Regions from separate parts of the Kribbella yunnanensis genome, predicted to be linked through region 3. Evidence: riboswitches for the same ligand, from Rfam matches in the RefSeq annotation. Region 3 holds a riboswitch; each other region holds the start of a gene.
The links. A riboswitch is a leader RNA that binds a small molecule or an ion and turns the genes downstream of it on or off. The one in region 3 is predicted to bind ZMP and ZTP.
Positions count from the first base shown of each region.

Region 1: it holds a riboswitch for ZMP and ZTP, as region 3 does, so the genes downstream of both, ABD231_RS22375 (5-aminoimidazole-4-carboxamide ribonucleotide transformylase) here and ABD231_RS07260 (glycine hydroxymethyltransferase) in region 3, are expected to answer to the same signal.
Region 2: it holds a riboswitch for ZMP and ZTP, as region 3 does, so the genes downstream of both, ABD231_RS38520 (bifunctional 5,10-methylenetetrahydrofolate dehydrogenase/5,10-methenyltetrahydrofolate cyclohydrolase) here and ABD231_RS07260 (glycine hydroxymethyltransferase) in region 3, are expected to answer to the same signal.

Region 1 is NZ_BAAANF010000016.1:308,253-315,061, forward strand. Features, by position in the region: gene ABD231_RS22350 (2-hydroxyacid dehydrogenase) at 1-96, shown strand, start outside; gene ABD231_RS22355 (WD40/YVTN/BNR-like repeat-containing protein) at 107-1,192, shown strand; gene ABD231_RS22360 (MoaD/ThiS family protein) at 1,194-1,457, shown strand; gene ABD231_RS22365 (hypothetical protein) at 1,463-1,777, opposite strand; gene ABD231_RS22370 (phosphotransferase-like protein) at 1,837-2,376, shown strand; gene ABD231_RS22375 (5-aminoimidazole-4-carboxamide ribonucleotide transformylase) at 2,373-3,284, opposite strand; ZMP/ZTP riboswitch at 3,299-3,378, opposite strand; gene ABD231_RS22380 (hypothetical protein) at 3,441-4,421, shown strand; gene ABD231_RS22385 (class I SAM-dependent methyltransferase) at 4,418-5,131, opposite strand; gene ilvD (dihydroxy-acid dehydratase) at 5,186-6,809, shown strand, end outside.
Region 2 is NZ_BAAANF010000027.1:213,322-220,130, reverse strand. Features, by position in the region: gene dop (depupylase/deamidase Dop) at 1-1,132, shown strand, start outside; gene ABD231_RS38540 (ubiquitin-like protein Pup) at 1,201-1,410, shown strand; gene prcB (proteasome subunit beta) at 1,419-2,261, shown strand; gene prcA (proteasome subunit alpha) at 2,293-3,156, shown strand; gene ABD231_RS38525 (NUDIX hydrolase) at 3,153-3,770, shown strand; ZMP/ZTP riboswitch at 3,981-4,074, shown strand; gene ABD231_RS38520 (bifunctional 5,10-methylenetetrahydrofolate dehydrogenase/5,10-methenyltetrahydrofolate cyclohydrolase) at 4,098-4,970, shown strand; gene aroH (chorismate mutase) at 5,006-5,374, shown strand; gene ABD231_RS38510 (prephenate dehydrogenase) at 5,371-6,435, shown strand; gene ABD231_RS38505 (phosphotransferase) at 6,436-6,809, shown strand, end outside.
Region 3 is NZ_BAAANF010000004.1:76,272-83,080, forward strand. Features, by position in the region: gene ABD231_RS07240 (glycoside hydrolase family 9 protein) at 1-1,494, shown strand, start outside; gene ABD231_RS07245 (ACT domain-containing protein) at 1,523-1,879, shown strand; gene ABD231_RS07250 (alpha/beta fold hydrolase) at 2,133-2,861, shown strand; gene ABD231_RS07255 (GbsR/MarR family transcriptional regulator) at 2,939-3,403, opposite strand; gene ABD231_RS07260 (glycine hydroxymethyltransferase) at 3,443-4,891, opposite strand; ZMP/ZTP riboswitch at 4,918-4,999, opposite strand; gene ABD231_RS07265 (acyl-CoA dehydrogenase family protein) at 4,997-6,809, opposite strand, start outside.

The DNA of each region.
Region 1 (6,809 bases), on a different contig from region 3:
TTCGAGCCGCGGGTCGCCCGGTTGGTGCGGGCGCAGCTGGAGCGTTTCGCGCGTGGAGAAGCACTCATCAATGTGGTGGCGGGGCCGCCACGCTAGGAGGACAACGATGTCCGAGACCGTACTGCTGATCGGGACCAAGAAGGGGCTCTGGATCGGCCGCAGCGACGCTGCGCGCCGGGAGTGGAGGCTCGACGGTCCCGCGTTCGAGATGCAGGGCGTGTACGCCGTGGGCATCGACACGCGCGGTGAGCAGCCGCGACTCTTCGTCGGCGGGACCAGTGAGCACTGGGGACCGGCGGTGTTCCACTCCGATGATCTCGGGAAGACGTGGGATGAGCCGGCGGAGGGCTCGATCGGATTCCCAGCCGGGACCGATGCGTCGCTGGAGCGCGTGTGGCAGATCCAGCCGGCGCCGGCCGCCCAGCCGGGTGTTGTGTACGCCGGGAGCCAGCCGTCGGCGCTGTGGAAGTCGACTGACGGGGGAGTGACGTTCGAGCTCGTCCGGGGACTCTGGGATCACCCGCATCGCGAACAGTGGGGCGCAGGCTTCGGCGGTCAGGCCGTGCACACCGTGCTGCCGCATGCGACCGACCCCGCGCGGATCAGCGTCGCGATGTCGACCGGTGGTGTGTACCAGACGACGGACGGTGGGGAGTCATGGTCCCCGGCCAACCACGGGATCAAGGCGTACTTCCTGCCCGACCCGGATCCCGAGTTCGGTCAGTGTGTGCACAAGCTGGCGGCGCATCCCGACGTACCGGAGCGGATGTTCGCGCAGAACCACCATGGTGTGTACCGGTCCGACGACGGCGGCGAGATCTGGAAGAGCATCGCCGATGGATTGCCGTCGGACTTCGGCTTCCCGATCGCCGTGCACCCGCATGAGCCCGACACCGTGTACGTCTTCCCGTTGGTGGCCGACGGCAACCGAATCCCCACTGACGCCACCTGTCGCGTCTACCGCTCCCGCGACGCCGGCGCGACCTGGGAACCGCTGACCAACGGTCTGCCCGAGGTCTCCTACGTCCCCGTCCTCCGCGACGCGCTCACCACCGACGCCGCCGAATCGGCCGGTGTCTACGTAGGCACCCGCGACGGCTGCGTCTACGCCAGCGCCGACGCAGGCGACACCTGGACCGAGGTCGCCAGCCACCTCCCCGACGTACTCACCCTGCGCGCCGCGGTGATCTGACGTGATCACCCTCCGGCTCCCACCAGTCCTCCGCCCCTTCGCCGACGGCGCCGAACACATCGAGGTAGAAGCCACCACCGTCGGCGCCGCCCTCGCAGCCACCCACCCAGCCCTCCGCCGCCGCCTAACCGACGAGCAGGGCTCGGTCCGCCGCCACGTCAACATCTACCTAGGCCCCGACAACATCCGAGACCTAGCCGGCCCCGACACCCCCCTCACCGACGGCGCCGAACTCCTAATCCTCCCCAGCGTCGCCGGCGGCTGACGCGGTCAGGTTGGCGGGTGATGGGTGCCGGTGCGGTCGGTCCAGCCGGTGGTGTCGGATTCGGCGCCTACCTCGGAGACGGCCCAGACGATGTTGCGGATGCCGGGGCGGTCGACGGCGCCTTGGTCGAGCATCGCTTGGTGGTACTGGCGGGCGTTCGCCTCGTCTGCGTAGACCTGGATCATGTGGCCGTCGCGGGTCCAGGTGCCGTGCACGAAGCCGGGGAGCGGGATCTTGCTCGAGGCCATCAGTGACAGTTGGTCGCGGAGGCCCTCGATGAGGTCGGGGTCGATGTCCCATACGCCGATGACTGCCCACATGGTGAGCAGTATGTGCCGGACGGGTTGGTGGCGGAAGAGCCGGTTGTAGCGTCCGGGAAGTGAAGGGCGAAGTGATCGTGGTGAGTGGGCCTCCGGGGGCTGGTAAGTCGACGGTGGCGCGGTTGGTCGCTTCGCAGGCTGAGCGGGCGACTGTGCATCTGGTGACCGACCAGTTCTACGAGGCGATTCGGACTGGGTTCATCCCGCCGTACCTGCCGGATGCGTCGAGGCAGAACGATGTGGTGGTGGATGCGTATGTGGGCGCCGCTGCGACGTATGCACGGGGTGGGTACGACGTCGTGGTCGACGGTGTTGTTGGACCGCATTACCTGCCTCCGTTTCGGGCGGCTGCGGAGGCCGACGGGCTGACCTTGTCGTACGTCGCACTGCGGCCTGCGCTTGAGACAACCATCGCCCGGGCGCAGAACCGCGGTCCCGAGTCACTGCGTGACGAAGGCGCCCTCACTCACATGTACGGCGTTTTCGCCGACCTGGGCGCGCTGGAGCATCACGCCCTCGACACGACCGGCCAGTCGGCGGCTGCCACGGCGGAGGCTGTTCGGATGGGAGTAGCCGCCGGGAGGTACCGCCTGAGCTAGTGGCGGAAGAGGCGGAGGTTGGTGGGGGACCAGCTGATGCCGTGCGTGGCGCAGGCGGCGGCTATCTGGTCGGAGCGGATGGAGCCGGCGGGTTCGGCGAGGTGGGTGACGCCGAAGCGGGCTGCCTCTTCGACGTTGTCGGGGAAGGGGAGTGCGCCGTCGGAGACCATCGACACGCCGGTGAGCGGCTCAAGCGAGTGGCGGGACCACCACTCGGCCGCTTTGGCGCCGGCTAGGCGGGTGCAGTCGACTCGGGACTGTTGGCCGGCGCCGATGCCGATCGCCATACCGTCCTTCAGAAGGGCGACGGTGTTGGACTGCGTGTAGCGGACGACGATCAGGCCGAGCATCAGATCCCGTGCGACGGCGTCACCCACCTCGGCCGACAGCAGGTCTCGAGTGATCGGTACGTCGTCCCGCTCCTGGCTGAGGCGGACGCCGTACAGCTCACGCACCTCCTCGCGCGGTGGCTCGAACGACGGATCCGCCTCCAGCACCAAGTACGTGCCGCGCTTCTTCGCGGCCAGCACCTCAACCACACCAGGCGCGTACCCAGGCGCGATGATCCCGTCACTCACGACCCGACGCAGCACGTCAGCCAGCTCAGCGTCGACCACGTGCGAGACCGCCACGAAATCGCCGTACGACGACTTAGGGTCGGCGTCCCGGGCGCGCCGGTACGCGTCAGCGACCGACGTACCGAGCGCTGCGCCAGCCGGGGACACATGCTTGTACGACGCCGCTGCAGGTACCCCAAAATCAAGAGCGGCCTCGCGGACGAGCTGCCAGCCGGTCAGCCCGTCCAGGACATTGATGTACGACGGATTTCCCGCCACGACGGTGAATGGCGCGGCCGAGCCGACGACTGTCATCGACGCGGCCTGATGTGGATTCATCCCATAACGCATGCGCGACCTCCGGAAGGAGGCGCCCAGGCGGACGACGCCACGTAGCTGTTCGCTCCACGGTGGTGATCCACCCTCGCCAGTCGCGGTAGGGCACAGGGTATTGCAGGAAAGTGCAATCCTTGTCCACAGAGGTCCGAGGAGTCTTACCATCCGCGAATGGGGTTCTTCTCGCGGAAAGGTGTCGATCTGGCCGGGCTGAGGCTGGATCAGGCCTGGGTGGACGACGACCTGGACGCGGCGTACGCGGCGGTTCGGCGAGGGGATTTGTCGACTGGGCTGGCCCTGCTGAAGGTGACGCCGGCTAATACGAATCTGCGGTCGATCCGGGCTACTGGCCTGGCGAAGGCGGCGGTTGGGCGGAGCGAACAGCTGGAGATGCGGCTGGAGGCGTACCCGAAGGATCCGGATCTGTTGTTGTGGTTCGGGCAGACGCTGGTGTTCGAGGCGTGGGCGGTGCGGACGGGGCAGCGGGCGAAGGATGTGTCGGCGCAGCGGTTTGCGACGTTCCACGACATCCTGCGTACGGCGGCCGAGGTGCTGCAGGGTGCGATTGTGGCGGCCGCGGATGACGCGGTGCCGTGGGAGGTGCTGCAGTGGGCGGCACTCGGGTTGCAGGCGGAGCCGGTGGACAAGGCCGAGATCTTCCATGCCGCGCTGATCCGGCACCCGGGGAGTTATGCGGCGCATACCGGCCGGGTTCAGGTGCTGGCGAAGAAGTGGTCCGGGCTGGAGCTGGCCGAGCTGGTTGATTTCGGTGACGCGGTGGTGGGGCGGGCGCGGCCGGGCAGCGTGCTGTGCAGTATCGCGGCCAATGTCTTCAACGAGGTCTGGCTGGAGGTTGCGTCGGACAAGGACCCGCCGCGCGTGCAGCGCCTGAAGCGGTACGCGCGCGAGGTCTCCGGCCGCCGACCGGACCTGACCGCAGCCCGCGACAAGTGGTGGAACGACGCTCGTACGCCGGATCCCGCGGATGTGTCCGCCCACGGCGCGATGGCGTTCGCGCTCAAGTGGGCCGGCGCGAAGTCCGAGGCGATGGATCACGCCTGCCGCACCGAAGGCCGGATCGAGAGCGTGCCGTGGTCCTACGTCGGCGGCGTCACCGGCTTCGCCGAAGCCCTCGCCAAACGGATGGACTAGCCCTTCTCGGCGCGGAAGACCATCAGCCGAGAGTCCACAGAGAACGGCTCACCCTGCCAACCGGCAGTCACCTGCACTGCGAATCCGGCTGCGTCCAACGCGTCGCTGATCTCCGCGAGCGAGCGGAAGTACAGCTCGTTGCGGTAGACGTCGTCGCGGCCGTCGTCGTACTGGTTATGCGCATCGAAGACGACGCGCCCGTTGGCGACCTCGATCAGGTCGAGCCATTCGGTGAGGTGGCCGATCGGGGTGTCGCGTTCCCCGTACGTCGCCTCGCGCGTCCACGACTCCCACGCCCGCGCCGCGGGGTTCCGCGACTCGAAGGCCAGTACGCCGCCGTCGCGGAGCGCTCCGGCTAAGGCAGTCAGGGCAGCGGGTAGGTCGGGGATGTGCATGATCGTGTTCCCGGTGCACACCACGAGATCGACGTCCGCGGTCGGCGGGATCACGGTGGCGTCGCCGGTGAGCCAGGTGACGGAGCTCGGCGTACGGCGGGCGTAGTTCAGCATCGTCGGGCTGGGGTCGATACCGATCACCTCCCGGCCGGGTGTCGCCAGCGAGCGCGTCAGCAGGCCGGTACCGCAGCCGAGGTCGAGGATCTTCCGGGCATCGAGGGAGTCGGCGAGCGCGCGGAAGTACGCGTGATCGTCGCCGTCGGGGTTGTCGAGGTCGTAGAGCTCGACCAGCTTCTCGTCACCATAGGGATCCACTGCGCGAACGCTAGAGAGCCCAGGACGGTGGGGCAATGTGTTTAGAGTGAGCCCATGGTCGATGTGAAGCCCCGCAGCCGCACAGTCACCGACGGTCTGGAAGCGACCGCGAGCCGAGGAATGCTCAGAGCGGTCGGGATGGGTGACGACGACTGGGTGAAACCGCAGGTCGGGGTGGCGTCCAGCTGGAACGAGATCACCCCCTGCAACCTCTCGCTGGACCGGCTCGCGAAGGCGGTCAAGGAGGGCGTGCACGCGGCCGGTGGGTACCCGCTGGAGTTCGGCACGATCAGCGTCTCCGACGGCATCTCGATGGGCCATGTCGGGATGCACTACTCGCTCGTCAGCCGCGAGATCATCGCCGACTCGGTGGAGACGGTGATGGAGGCCGAGCGCCTCGACGGCTCGGTTCTGTTGGCCGGTTGCGACAAATCCCTGCCCGGCATGCTGATGGCCGCCGCCCGGCTCGACCTCGCGAGCGTCTTCCTGTACGCCGGCTCGATCATGCCCGGCCGCCTTGGCGACAAGGACGTGACGATCATCGACGCGTTCGAAGCCGTCGGTGCGTGTGTTCGCGGTCTGATCACCCGCGAGGAGGTCGACGCGGTCGAGCGCGCGATCTGTCCGGGTGAGGGTGCGTGCGGCGGGATGTACACGGCCAACACGATGGCCGCGTCTGCTGAAGCTCTCGGTATGTCGTTACCCGGATCGGCGGCGCCGCCCGCGGTCGACCGCCGTCGCGACGGGTACGCGCGGAAGTCCGGCGAGGCCGTGGTCGGCCTTCTGCAGAAGGGGATTACGGCTCGGCAGATCCTCACCAAGGAAGCGTTCGAGAACGCGATCGCCGTGGTGATGGCGCTCGGTGGCTCGACGAACGCCGTACTGCATCTGCTCGCGATCGCCCGCGAGGCCGAGGTCGAGCTGACCCTGGCCGACTTCAACCGGGTGGGCGAGAAGGTCCCTCATCTGGGTGACCTGAAGCCGTTCGGCCGGTACGTGATGACGGATGTGGACCGGGTCGGCGGTATCCCGGTGATTATGCGGGCGCTCCTCGACGCCGGTCTGCTGCACGGCGACTGCCTGACCGTGACCGGTAAGACGATGGCTGAGAACCTCGCCGACATCGCCCCGCCGGACGTCGACGGCGCGATCATCCGCGCGCTCGACAAGCCGATCCATCCCACCGGTGGCATCACGATCCTGCACGGCACGCTCGCTCCGGAAGGTGCAGTCGTGAAGAGCGCCGGGTTCGACTCCGACGTGTTCGAGGGGACCGCGCGGGTGTTCGACGGCGAGCGGGCGGCGATGGACGCCGTACCGGAACTGAACCCGGGCGACGTCGTCGTGATCCGCTACGAAGGCCCGAAGGGCGGCCCCGGGATGCGCGAGATGCTCGCGGTCACCGGCGCGATCAAGGGCGCCGGCCTCGGCAAGGACGTGCTGCTGCTCACCGACGGCCGCTTTTCCGGCGGTACGACGGGACTCTGCGTCGGCCACGTCGCCCCGGAAGCCGTGGACGGCGGCCCGATCGCGTTCGTCCGCGACGGCGACCGCATCACCCTCGACGTCGCGAACCGCACCCTCGAACTCCACGTCGACCCCGAAGAGCTCACCCGCCGTACCGAAGGCTGGACGCCCAAGCAGCCCGCGATCACCAAGGGCGTCCTCGGCAAATACA
Region 2 (6,809 bases), on a different contig from region 3:
CCGGCAGATCCCCGGCGCCCCGCAACTCAACCTGTACAAGAACAACACCGACAACAAAGGCGCGTCGTACGGGTCGCACGAGAACTACCTGATGCGCCGCTCGACGCCGTTCGCCTCGATCGTGCGGCACCTGACGCCGTTCTTCGTCAGCCGCCAGGTCGTCACCGGCGCCGGCCGGGTCGGGATCGGTCAGGACGGCGGCACGAACGGGTTCCAGATCAGCCAGCGGGCCGACTACTTCGAGGTCGAGGTCGGCCTCGAGACGACGCTCAAACGACCGATCATCAACACCCGCGACGAACCGCACGCGAACCCGGACCGCTACCGCCGGCTGCACGTGATCATCGGCGACGCGAACCTGTCCGAGATCTCGACGTACCTCAAGGTCGGTACGACGTCACTGGTGCTCGCGATGATCGAGGACGGCTGGCTGACCGACGACCTCGGGGTCGACCGCCCGGTCACCGCGCTGCACGAGATCAGCCACGACCCGACCTGCACACACCTGATGACGCTCAAGGACGGTCGCAAGCTGACCGCCGTACAGCTGCAGACGGAGTACCTGGAGCAGGCCCGCAAGTATGTCGAGGACAAGTACGGCGACGACGCGGACCGCCAGACCAAGGACGTGCTGCACCGCTGGGAGTCGGTCCTCGACCAGCTCGCCATCGACCCGATGAAGCTGTCCGACCAGCTCGACTGGGTGGCGAAGTACAAACTGCTGCAGTCCTACCGCGACCGCGACGGCCTGGAGTGGGACGACCCGAAGCTGCACCTGGTCGACCTCCAGTACGCCGACCTTCGTCCGGACAAGGGGCTGTACTACAAACTGCTCAAGTCCGGCCGGATGCAGCGCATCGTCACCGACGAGGAGATCCGGATGGCGGTCTCGCACCCGCCGACCGATACCCGCGCCTACTTCCGGGGCCGCTGTATGCAGCAGTACGCGCCGCAGGTCGCGGCCGCCTCCTGGGACTCGGTGATCTTCGATCTGCCCGGCAAGGAGTCGCTGCAGCGGATCCCGACCCTGGACCCGCTGCGCGGCACGAAAGCGCATGTCGGTGCCCTTCTGGACCAGTGCGACACCGCAAGTGACCTGGTTCGCACCATTACTGGGGGTGCCGCCGGGTAGGGTCGCTCTTAGAAGCACGGAGAAGCGGTTGGGCGTCTTCTCCACTGCGGTTCTAGGAGGTGTGTGCGATGGCGAAGGACGGCGGGCAGCAGCACAAGCAGCCGAAGCGTTCGACGACCGAGGAAGAGGTCGAGCAGTCGACCACGTCGGAAGACGTGGCCGAGCGCAAGGAACGGCTCGACGAGGACGTCGACTCGATCCTCGACGAGATCGACGAGGTGCTCGAGGAGAACGCCGAGGAGTTCGTCCGCGGGTTCGTCCAAAAGGGTGGGGAGTGAACCGCTCGATGACATTTGATGCCTCCGGCCGGTTGCCGGAAGCCTTCCTGACCCCAGGTGGCACGTCGTTCATGGACTTCCTGGCCGGGCACGCGCCCGACCTGTTGCCCGGACGGCGCAGCCTGGGGCAGGCCGACTTCTCCGACCAGGTCCCGCACGGTACGACGATCGTCGCGGCCACCTTCGCGGGTGGCGTGGTGATGGCCGGCGACCGGCGGGCCACGATGGGCAACATCATCGCCTCGCGGGACATCGAGAAGGTGTTCCCGGCCGATGAGTACTCGGCGGTCGCGTTCGCGGGATCGGCCGGGTTCGGGATCGAGATGGTCCGGCTGTTCCAGGTCGAGCTCGAGCACTACGAGAAGCTCGAGGGCACCACGCTCAGCCTGGACGGCAAGTCCAACCGGCTGAGCGCGCTGATCCGGGGCAACCTGGCGATGGCGATGCAGGGTCTGGCCGTGGTGCCGCTGTTCGCGGGCTACGACCACGACCGCAAGGGCGGGCGGATCTTCTCCTACGACGCCACCGGCGGCCGCTACGAGGAGACCCACTTCCACAGCGTCGGCTCGGGCTCGCTGTTCGCCCGCGGCTCGCTGAAGAAGCTCTACCGCGAGGACCTGTCCGCGACCGACTGCGCGATGGTGACGATCCAGTCGCTGATCGACGCCGCCGACGACGACTCGGCGACCGGCGGCCCGGACATGCTGCGGCGGATCTTCCCGGTGGTCGGTGTGGTCACCGCCGACGGCTACCAGCGGTTGCCCGAGGACGAGGTCGCCGCCCTGGTCGACGCGGCCTGGGCGCAGCGCCACGGGCGCCCCGACGGCCCCGCCACGGCGTCCCTGACCTGATCCCATCGACTGATAGAGGACGACACCTTCGATGAGCACGCCGTTCTACGTCTCACCAGAACAGCTGATGCGCGACCGGGCGGACTTCGCCCGGAAGGGCATCGCCAAGGGCCGCAGCGCGATCGCGCTGCAGTATGCCGACGGCATCCTGTTCGTCGCCGAGAACCGCTCACCCGCACTGCACAAGGTGGCCGAGATCTACGACCGGATGGCGTTCGCCGCGGTCGGCCGCTACAACGAGTTCGAGAACCTGCGAATCGCCGGCGTCCGGCTGGCCGACATGCGCGGCTATTCGTACGACCGGCGCGACGTCACCGGCCGCGCGTTGGCCAACGCGTACGCACAGACCCTCGGCGCGATCTTCTCCTCCGGCGGTGAAAAGCCGCTCGAGGTCGAGATCCTGGTCGCCGAGATCGGCACCTCCACAGCCGACGACCAGATCTATCGCCTCACGTACGACGGCTCGATCGCCGACGTACGGGGTTATGCGGTGATGGGCGGCCAGGCCGAGCAGGTCGCCGAGTACGTCGGCGAGCACTACCAGGAGGGAATCTCGCTGGCCGGAGCCCTCCGGTTGGCCGTCGACGCCCTCGGCCACGACAGCAGCGAGCCCCGCGAACTGACGTCGGACCAGCTCGAGGTCGCCGTACTGGACCGGACCCGGACGCAGGTCCGCAAGTTCAAGCGCATCTCCGAGGAGACACTGGCCCGGATCCTGTCCGAGTCGCACCCCGCCGCCGACATCGAGGCAGCCGTAGTTGAGGACGCGACACCTTCGGAGCCGGCTGAGGAGACCCCCTCATCACCGGCATCCTCGTCCGCGGCGCCGTCGTCGGCCGACGACGAGGCACCGATCGCACCGCCCGAGGACCCCGACGACAGCCGCCCCCTGTGACGGACCGAACCACCGACGCAGCCGCCACCTCCTCCGACGTGGCGGCTGCGTCATCCCGGGCCGCCGACCCGGAGCCCTGGGAGCTCCTGGGGGAGAAGGTCGCCTACCAGCGCTTCCTAACGGTGAAGGTCCGCCAGTACCGCATGCCGAACGGCCACGAGGTCGACTGGGACGTCACCGGCCCGGAGTCCGCGGATGGAGTCGCCCGCGGCATCACCGTGCTGCCCCTGACCCCGGACGGCCGGATCGTGACGATCCGCATGTTCCGTCCAGGCCCGGACAGCGTCGTCACCAACCTGCCAGGCGGCCTGATCGAGCCCGGCGAGGACCCTGCGGTCGGCGGCGCCCGCGAGCTCGAGGAAGAGACGGGCTACACCTGCGAGACCCTCGAGGTCGTCGGCTGGACCTGGGCCGGCACATCCTCGACCTTCCGCAAATACGTCGCAATCGCCCGCGGCTGCCGTCCCAACGGCACCCAGCAGCTGGATGACGCCGAAGACTGCGTCCCAGTCGAACTGACCGTAGCCGAGTTCCGCGCCGAACTCCGAACCCCCGGCGCCATGACCGGCACCGACGCCGCCTACCTAGCCCTCGACCACGCCGCCCTCCTCTAACCCAGCCGCTCCCTCGCCGTATCGTGCCACTGCCACCCGCCTCTCCCCACCCCCAAAGGTGGGTCGCCTTCTCTTTGTGCACGAAGCGCATCTTTGTGAACCCACCAACCGTTTTTGGGGCCTGCAAACGGCTGGTGGGTTCACAAAGATGGGATGTGTGCACAAAGGTGGGTGGGCTGCTCTTTGGGCGGGGGGAGGCGGGTAGGGTGGGGGGTGGGTCGTGACTGGCGTTGAGGTGGGGTACCACCGGGGAGCGGCTTGCCGGTGGATCCGGCGGTGGTAGCCGCGCGCCTGGGCATTTGAGTTGACGCCCAGAGGAGTGCGCCCATGACTGCCGAACTGATGATCGGGACCGACCTCGCCGCCGAGATGGTGACGAACGCCGCCGCCCGCGCCGCGAAACTGCGCGAGTCCACCGGCATCCAGCCGTGCCTAGCGACCGTGCTGGTCGGCGACGATCCCGCCTCTGCGACGTACGTGCGGATGAAGCAGAACCGCAGCAAGAAGGCCGGGATCGGCTCGCGCAGCGTCGTACTGCCAGCATCGACCACCACCGACGAGCTGGTTGCCGAGCTCACCAACCTCTCGAACGACCCCGAGGTGCACGGCATCCTGCTGCAGCACCCCGTCCCCAGCCACATCGACGAGCGCGCCGCGTTCGAGGCGATCAACCCCGCCAAGGATGTTGACGGCGTCACCATGCACGCGTTCGCCGCGATGGCGTTCGGTGAGCCCGGGTTCCGGTCTTGTACGCCGGGCGGGATCATGCGGCTGCTCGAGGCGTACGACGTACCGATCCGCGGCGCGCACGCGGTCGTCATCGGCCGCAGCCCGATCCTCGGTAAGCCGGCCGGAATGTTGCTACTGGCATCGGACGCGACCGTCACCTACACGCATTCGCGGACCACGAACCTCCCCGAGATCGTCCGTACGGCGGACATCGTGGTCGCCGCGGTCGGCAAGGCGAACTTTGTCCGCGGCGACTGGTTGAAGCCGGGGGCGGTCGTGGTCGATGCCGGATACAACGAAGGCAACGTTGGTGACGTTCACTTCGAGGAGGCGAGCGAGGTTGCGCGCCTGATCACGCCGGTTCCGGGCGGGGTCGGGCCGATGACGATCGCGCTGCTGCTGGAGCAGACGGTCGACGCCGCGGAGGCCCAATCCGAGACGGCTGTCCACCCTGTGGCCGGCCTGGCCTAGGCTGTAGACGTTGTGAACTGACGAGGAGGCGTGACGTGGCGGTGCGGGCGATCCGGGGAGCCACCCAGCTGGACGTGGACGAGCGCGAGCACCTGCTCGAGCGGTCCGCCGAGCTGGTGAAGGCGGTCCTGGAGGCGAACGATCTGGACAGCGCGGATCTGATCAGCATCCTGTTCACCGTCACGCCTGACCTGCATGCGGAGTTCCCGGCCGTGGCCGGCCGGCAGATCGGGCTGACCGACGTACCGCTGATGTGCATGCAGGAGATCGACGTACCGCATGCTCTGCCGCGGGTGGTCCGGATGATGGTGCACACCGAGACCGAGCGCTCCCGCGACAAGATCCAGCACGTCTACCTGCACGGTGCGTCGGCGCTCCGTCCCGACCTGACAGGCGCCCAGTGACCGAACTCCGTGGCCCGGTCCGCATCGTCGGTGCGGGCCTGATCGGTACGTCGATCGGTCTCGCCCTGGCCCGGTTGGGTGTCGTGGTCGAGCTCGTCGACGCGAACCCCGACAACGCGCTGATGGCCGAGCGCATCGGCGCGGGATCACGACTCGTGCAGATCGAGCCGCAGCTGGTCGTGGTCGCCGTACCGCCGGATCACGTCGGGGCGGTGATCGCCGAGCAGCTCGCGCAGACCGATGCGGTCGTCACCGACGCGGCGAGCGTAAAGTCCAAGCCGCTGACGGATGCCCGACTCCTGTCCGCGGACCTGAGCCGGTACGTCGGAAGTCACCCGATGGCAGGTTCGGAGCGCAACGGCCCGTTGGCCGCGCGCGCGGATCTGTTCGATGGCGCGACCTGGGCGATCACCCCGCACGAGACGAGTTCGCCCGAGGCGGTCGAGCTCGTTCGTTGCCTGGCTGAGGCCTGTGGCGCACGCACGGTCGAGCTGTCCGTCGAGGACCACGACCTCGCGGTTGCCCGGGTATCCCACCTGCCGCAACTGATGTCGTCCCTGGCCGCCGGCACCCTCGTCGACGCGCCGAACTCACACCTGCAACTGTCCGGCCAAGGCGTCCGCGACGTCACCCGCATCGCCGCCGGCGACCCAGGCCTGTGGACCCAGATCGTCTCCGCCAACTCCGCCGCCCTGACCGGCCTGCTCGAGCAGATCCGCGACGAACTCGACCGCGTCCTCGTTGCCCTAGGCAAAGAAGAGGCCGGCGACGAACTCACCTCGGTGCTGGCCCGCGGCGTCTCCGGCGCCGTCCGCGTCCCCGGCAAGCACGGCACCCCGCACATCGAGCTGGTCAGCGTCCTCGTCACCATCCCCGACCGCCCCGGCCAGCTGGCCCGCCTCTTCAACGACGCCGCCGCCTCGGGCGCCAACGTCGAAGACCTCCGCATCGACCACAGCCCCGGCCGCCCCGTCGGCGAAGTCGAACTCCTCGTCAAACCCGGCTCCGACGACCAACTAACCCAAACCCTCACCGACCGCGGCTGGGTCGTCCACCGCTAGATGGCCGCGGACCCGCGCCTCGAGCTGGTGGCCGAAGTCAACCACCACATGGGCAGCGGCCTACGGCTCGTCGGGATCGCCGACCACGGCCAGTCGGGCGGCGCGGCCTTTGTCGAGTGGCCTGACGGGCGACCCGGGGTGGTGACCCGTTCGTCGCTTCCAATGGCAGACCTGGCCCGAACGGCGGAGGTGCTGGGCGCGGCGCGGTCTGCGGGGGTACTCGTTCCCCGGCACGAGGCATTCGTCGAACTCACCGATGGCGTCGCAGTTGTCCAAGAGCGCCTGCCGGGCCGACCTGCTCGCCGTACCGACGTCGAAGTGATCGATGCTCTGCTCGCGGTGACCGACGAATTCGTCGGCTTGCTCGCGGAGCG
Region 3 (6,809 bases):
GTGCGGGCCGACGGGGATGCGCTGGCGACGTCGGCGAAGGACAAGGCGGTGAACTTCTTCACCGAGCAGCGCGACGGGGCGAACGTCGTACCGGGGTCCCTCGGTCGGCAGCCGGCACATCTGACGGATCGGGCGGCGCAGGTGTACGAGACGCCGACGTTCGTCAATCCCGACACCGATCAGACGGTCGGTGAGCTGCAGCGGGTCGGTGGTCCGGTCGATGTCGAGGGTGGCTGGTACGACGCGGGCGACTACCTCAAGTTCACGCACATCGCGGCGTACTCGGAATCGTTGCTGTGGGCATCGGCCCGGGACGCGCGGCGGCCGGATCGCAAGGTGACGAACGAGGCTCGGCATGGGCTGAAGTGGCTGGACAAGATGTGGGACGAGAAGTCGAAGACGCTCTACATCCAGGTCGGCGTCGGAACCGGCAACGCCGAGGGCACGTTCATCGGTGACCACGACATCTGGCGACTGCCCGAGGCGGACGACCACCTGACTTCACCTGCCGAACGGCACCTGCGCAATCGGCCGGTGTTCCGCGCGGCGGACCCTGGGCAGCTGATCAGCCCGAACCTGGCCGGTCGGACGGCGGCCGCGTTTGCTTTGGCAGCACAGGTCGAGGCGCGGACGGACCGTCGCCTCGCGCGCAAGCACCTGGAGACCGCCGCCCAGATCTTCGCCCAGGCCAAGACCACTAATGTCGGTCAGTTGGTGACGTCGTTGCCGTTTGCGTTCTACCCCGAATCCGCCTGGCGCGACGACCTTGAGCTGGGTGCGGCCGAGCTGGCTCTGGCAGCGCAGCGGCTGGGCGATCGCCGGGCCGCCGGTTGGGTGCGACAGGCGTCGTACTGGGCCGGTCAGTACCTGGAGCACGAGGCGGGTGGCGACACGCTCAACCTGTACGACGTGAGTGCGCTCGCGCACGCGGATCTGATCCGGGCGGCGCGATCCGACCGTGCACTGGTTGCCAAGCTGAGTGCTGACTTGCGAGCTCAGCTGGCGATCGGGACCACGCGAGCCGCACAGGACCCGTTCCGGGCGGGCGCGCAGTACGACAATTTTGACGCCGTACCGCACACCTTTGGGCTGGCAGCGACTGCGCGGTTGTATCGGCAGGTGACCGGCGAACGTCGGTACGACACCTTCGGTGCTCAGCAGATCGACTGGGCCTTCGGCGCCAACGCGTGGGGCGTGTCGTTCATGGTCGGCGTCGGCTCGAACGCCGGTCAGTGCCCGCACCACCAGATCGGCAACATCCTCGGCCGCCAGGTCGTCGGCGCCGTCGTCAACGGCCCGAACTCCGCCGACCTGTTCGAGGAAGGCCTCGGCGATCACCTCGACGGTATGAACGCCTGCCCGGCAAACGGCGTCGACCAGTACGCCGAGTTCACCGGCCGCGGCTCACGCTACGTCGACGACGTCCGCTCCTGGCAAGCGTCCGAACCCGCCGACGACTTCGCCGCCATCGCCGTCTACGCCCTCACCCGCTAGCGGCCTGCGGCCGGGGGAGACTAACCCCATGCAAGCCCAAACCCTGACCCTCCTCCGGCCGCGCTTCACCATCACCCACGTCACCGACGGCGTACCCCCAATCCCCACCGGCGATTGGTGGGCCATGTCCCGAACCCCCGCCGGCACCACCGTGATCGCCGAGTCCGCCGACGCGGCCGACCCCTGGCGAGCCTTCTACAACAACGAACCCCACGCCCTGGACCAGCCCGGCATGCTAGCCGCCATCGTGCACCCGTTGGCCGCCGCCGGCCTGTCCGTCTGCGCCGCCTCCACCTACCAAGCCGACCTCGTCCTAGTCGCCGAATCCGACCTAGACGCAGCCATTGCCACCCTCCAATCCGCCGGCCACACGATCGTCACCTAGTGGGGCTGGACCCACCCGGATGGTGGGGGAAGGTTGGTGGTGTGCGCATCGGCCGACCGACCAAACTCGCTGCATGCCCCCTTCTCGCAGAGCTTTCATCCTGTTCACTGCCGCCGCTGCTACCGGTGTGACAACCGCCGGTGCCTCGGGCACGGCACGGGCGTCCTCGTTGCCAGGGCTCACGCCGCTGCGGATCCGCACTCGCTCAGGGACCTTCGACGCCGTCGCCACGGGTCCGCGGCACGGTCGGAAAGTGCTGTTGCTACATGGCTTTCCGGCGTTTGGCGTCGACTGGGAGCACCAGTTGCTCGGGCTGGCCGCGGCCGGCTATCGGGCGGTAGCACCCGACCAGCGCGGCTACTCACCGGGGGTGCGGCCGACCAGGGTCGCGGACTACCACCTGGATCACCCGGTCGCAGACGTTCGTGCGATCGCCGACTCCCTGGGCTGGGGCCGATTCGACCTGGTCGGACATGACTGGGGTGCCGCGGTCGCGTGGGTCGCTGCTGCGAAGTACTCCCGGCGCGTGCGGTCGCTGACGGCGGTGTCCGTGCCGCATCTCGGTGCCTTCGCCGAGGCGTTGCGGACCGATCCGGTTCAGCAGGAGGCCTCCAAGTACATGAACTTCTTCCGACAACCGGCTCCGATTCCCGAGAACGTCATTCTCGCCGGCGGACCGCCCACACTGCCCGCGAAGTACCTCGAGAGGTTTTCGCAGCCAGGTGCGCTGACCGCTGCGCTCAACTGGTACCGGGCCAACGACTTCACCGGCTACGAGCAGAAGATCACGATCCCGACGCTGTTCATCGCCAGCACGAAGGACCCGGCAGTCGCACCCTCGGGCGTCCACGCCACCAAGAACTGGGTCACCGGCCCCTACCGCCTCGAGATCCTCGATAACATCGGCCACAACATCCCAACCGAAGCCGCCGAAGCCACCACCACCCTCCTCCTCGAACACCTCACCTCGGTGTGCCCATAACCGAAACAGTTAGGCTGCGGCGGTGCTGAGTGCGGGGGCGATTGCGGCTGGAGTTCGGGCGGGCGAGCCGTCAGCGCCTAGCCTGGGTTTTTGGCTCGCCAGTCCTTCATTGTCTGCTCGAGATCACCGTGCACGAAGGTGAAGAACTCGGCCGCTTCGGACAGCCGGCGGCCGACAGTGGTGTCGGCGCCGAACAGGGCCGCGCCGTACGCGCTGCTGGCGGCCCATTCGGTCAGGGCCTGATTGCGGCGTTCGAGGATCGCGGCGAACACATCCTCGCGAATCCGGTAGTGATCCTTGCGCGAACCCGGCATCCGCTCCCGGGAGATGAACGACATCTGGATCAGCTGCCGGACCGCGCCGGATACCGCAGGCTGGCTGATCTGCAACGTCTCGGCCAGCTCAGCCGCGGTCATCGTTCCGTTCGGGCTGACGAGCATCCGGCCCATCACCCGGGCCGACATCGTCGGCACCCCGCTGTTGGCCATCACCCCGGCGAAGCGTTCGACGTACTGACTGACTTCATCCGGGGTGGGCGCCATGATTGAACCTTACATTAATCAGAAGTTTCTGATTGTTTGTCAGCTGAGCTCGAGACCCGGGTACAGCGGGTGCTTGTCGAGGATCTCCGCCGAGGCCGCGCGGGTCTTGTCGGCGACCCCATCGGCCAGCACGTACTTGGCCTTCGAGGGGGCACCGGCCGCCGTCGTGGTGGGCGTGGTCGAGGACAGTACGTCGACGATCAACTCGGCCACCCGATCGAACTCGTCGGCGCCGAATCCGCGCGTGGTCAGCGCCGGCGTACCGATCCGGACACCCGAGGTGTACCAGGCGCCGTTCGGGTCGCGGGGGACCGCGTTGCGGTTGGTGACGATGCCCGCGTCGAGCAGCGCGGACTCGGCCTGCCGGCCGGTGATGCCGTACGACGAGACGTCCAGCAGGACCAGGTGGTTCTCGGTACCGTCGGTGACGAGCTTGACGCCACGCTTCATCAGACCCTCGGCGAGGGTGACGGCGTTGTCGGCGACGGCCTGCGCGTAGGTCTGGAACTCTGGCTGGCGGGCCTCGGCGAGCGCGACCGCCTTGGCGGCCATCGTCTGGCTGAGCGGACCACCGAGCACCATCGGGCAACCACGGTCGACCGACTCGGCGTACTCCGGCTGGCACAGCACCATGCCGCCACGCGGGCCGCGCAGCGACTTGTGCGTGGTCGTCGTGGTGACGTGCGCGTGCGGGACCGGGTCGAAGTCGCCGGTGAAGACCTTGCCTGCGACCAGACCGGCGAAGTGCGCCATGTCGACCATCAGGGTCGCACCGACCTCGTCGGCGATCTCACGCATCTTGGCGAAGTTCACCTTGCGCGGGTACGCCGAGTAGCCGGCGATCAGGATGAGCGGCTTGAACTCACGGGCCTTGCGGGCGACCTCGTCGTAGTCGAGGAGGCCGGTCTCGGGGTCGGTGCCGTAGGAGTGCTGGTTGAACATCTTGCCGGAGATGTTCGGGCGGAAGCCGTGCGTCAGGTGGCCGCCGGCGTCCAGCGACATGCCGAGCATCTTCTGGTCGCCGAGCGCCTTGCGCAGCTTGTCCCAGTCCTCGTCGGACAGGTCGTTGACGTGCTTCGCACCGACCTCGGCCAGCGCCGGGGACTCGATCCGCTGCGCCAGGATCGCCCAGAAGGCGACCAGGTTGGCGTCGATCCCGGAGTGCGGCTGGACGTAGGCGTGCGGCGCGCCGAACAGCTCGCGCGCGTGGTCGGCCGCGGTCTGCTCGACGGTGTCGACGTTCTGGCAGCCGGCGTAGAAGCGGTGCCCGACGGTGCCCTCGGCGTACTTGTCCGAGAGCCAGTTGCCCATCGTCAGCAGGGTGGCGGGGGAGGCGTAGTTCTCGCTCGCGATCAGCTTCAGCGAGGAGCGCTGGTCGGTCAGCTCGGCCTTGATCGCACCGGCGATCGTCGGCTCGACGGAGGCGATCACCTCGAGCGCGTTCTGGTACGCGGCCGACGCCTTGGCAGCATCGAAGGGTTGAGTCATCGTTGTCTCCTGCAGGTTGCAGTGGTTCGAGGCACCCAGGCGCACGGTGCCAACGCTTTTCGCTCCCCGGTGGTACTCCACCTCAGCGCGCCAGTCGCGACGCACTCACCCTATCGTGCGCTCGACGATCTCCCGGAACGGTGTCGTGCGTGGCAGCGTCCCAAACACGCCACCCCAGTCCCCAGCCAGCCGCGACGCCACAAACGCATCCGCCATCGCCGGCGTCGAGTACCGCACCAGCAACGATCCCTGCAGACACAACGCCATTCTCGCCGCCAACCTGCGCGCCCCCGCCTCGGCCCCCTCAACATCCGCCAACGCCTGCAGTACGTCGTTCACCGCCGCATCCAGCCGGTTGTCGGCCCCCTGCGCCGCCCCCACCTCCACCAGCCAAGCCTCCAACGACTCCGGCCGCCGAAGCGCCCGCAGTACATCCAGCGCATTCACATTCCCCGACCCCTCCCAAATCGAGTTCAAAGGCGACTCCCGGAACAGCAGCGGCAACCCCGACTCCTCCACAAACCCGTTCCCGCCCAAACACTCCAACGCCTCCGCCACCACAAACGAAGTCCGCTTACAAACCCAAAACTTCGCCAACGGCAGCCCGATCCGCCTGAACGCCGCTTCCTGTTCGGGGCTAACGGGTCCGGCTGCGCCGGCCCGCTGGGAAGGATGGATGCCGAGCCCGGGCCCATCGCCCCGGGTGTGCGCCGCCGCTGCGCGCCGCTCCGCCTCCGACCAGCCACCGGGTCCGGCTGCGCCGGCCTGCTGGGAGGGAAGGGGGCCGAGCCCAGCCCCATCCCCGTGGGTGTGCGCAGCCGCGCCTCGCTCCGCCTCGGAGTGGGCTTGGGGGCGGCTCTCATCCCCATCACCACGTGTGGTGGACGCATCCGCGGCTGCTGCCAATCGCATTGCTAGAGCGGTTGCTGCCTCGCTCTCCAGGGCTAGGTCGGCTAGGACGTTGAGCATGGCTGGTTTGTCGGACAGGAGGCTGCCGAAGGCTGAGCGGTGGTGGGTGTGCCAGGTGGCTTCGACGAGGGCTCGGCGTTGGAGGGCGGCGGAGCCCAGGACGCAGTCGAGGCGGGTGGCGGCGACCATTTCGATGATGGTGCGGACGCCGGCGCCTTCGTCGCCGAGGCGGTAGCCGACGGTGCTGTGGAACTCGACTTCGCTGGAGGCGTTCGAGCGGTTGCCGAGTTTGTCTTTCAGACGCTGGAGAGCAAACGTGTTTCGGTTGCCGTCAGCAAGTACCCGGGGGACGACGAAACAGCTCAGCCCGTCCGGCGCCTGAGCCAGCACGAGGAACACATCGACCTGCGGCGCCGAACAGAACCACTTGTGCCCGTCGAGCAGGTACTCACCGTCCCCACCAGCAGGCGTCGCGGTCGTCAGGTTCGCCCGCACATCGGAACCACCCTGCTTCTCGGTCATCCCCATCCCGGCCAGCGCGCCGCGCTTGGCTGCCCCGGGCAACCGTCGTACGTCGTACTCGGTCGAAGCGAGCCGTGGAATCCACTCGGCCGCCAGCCGCTCGTCCGCGCGCAGCGCCGGGACCGCGGCGTACGTCATCGAGATCGGGCAGCCGTGCCCAGGCTCGACCTGCGACCACACGTAGAACCCCGCCGCGCGCGTCAGATGCGGGGAAGGTCCGGAACTCGTCCACGGCGCGGCCTGCAGTCCGAAGCCGACGGCTTTCTCCATCAGCCAGTGCCACGACGGGTGGAAGTCGACCTCGTCGACCCGGTTCCCGTACCGGTCGTGGGTGCGCAGAACCGGTGGATTCTGGTTCGCCGGGAGCGCGTGAGAGAGCGCTTCCTCCGATCCCGCCACCGCTCCGACCCGGACCAGACCGGGGTCCGCCGCCAGGTCGCCGTACGGCCGCAAAGCGTCACCGAGGGCAGCATCTGAGGTGAAGAAG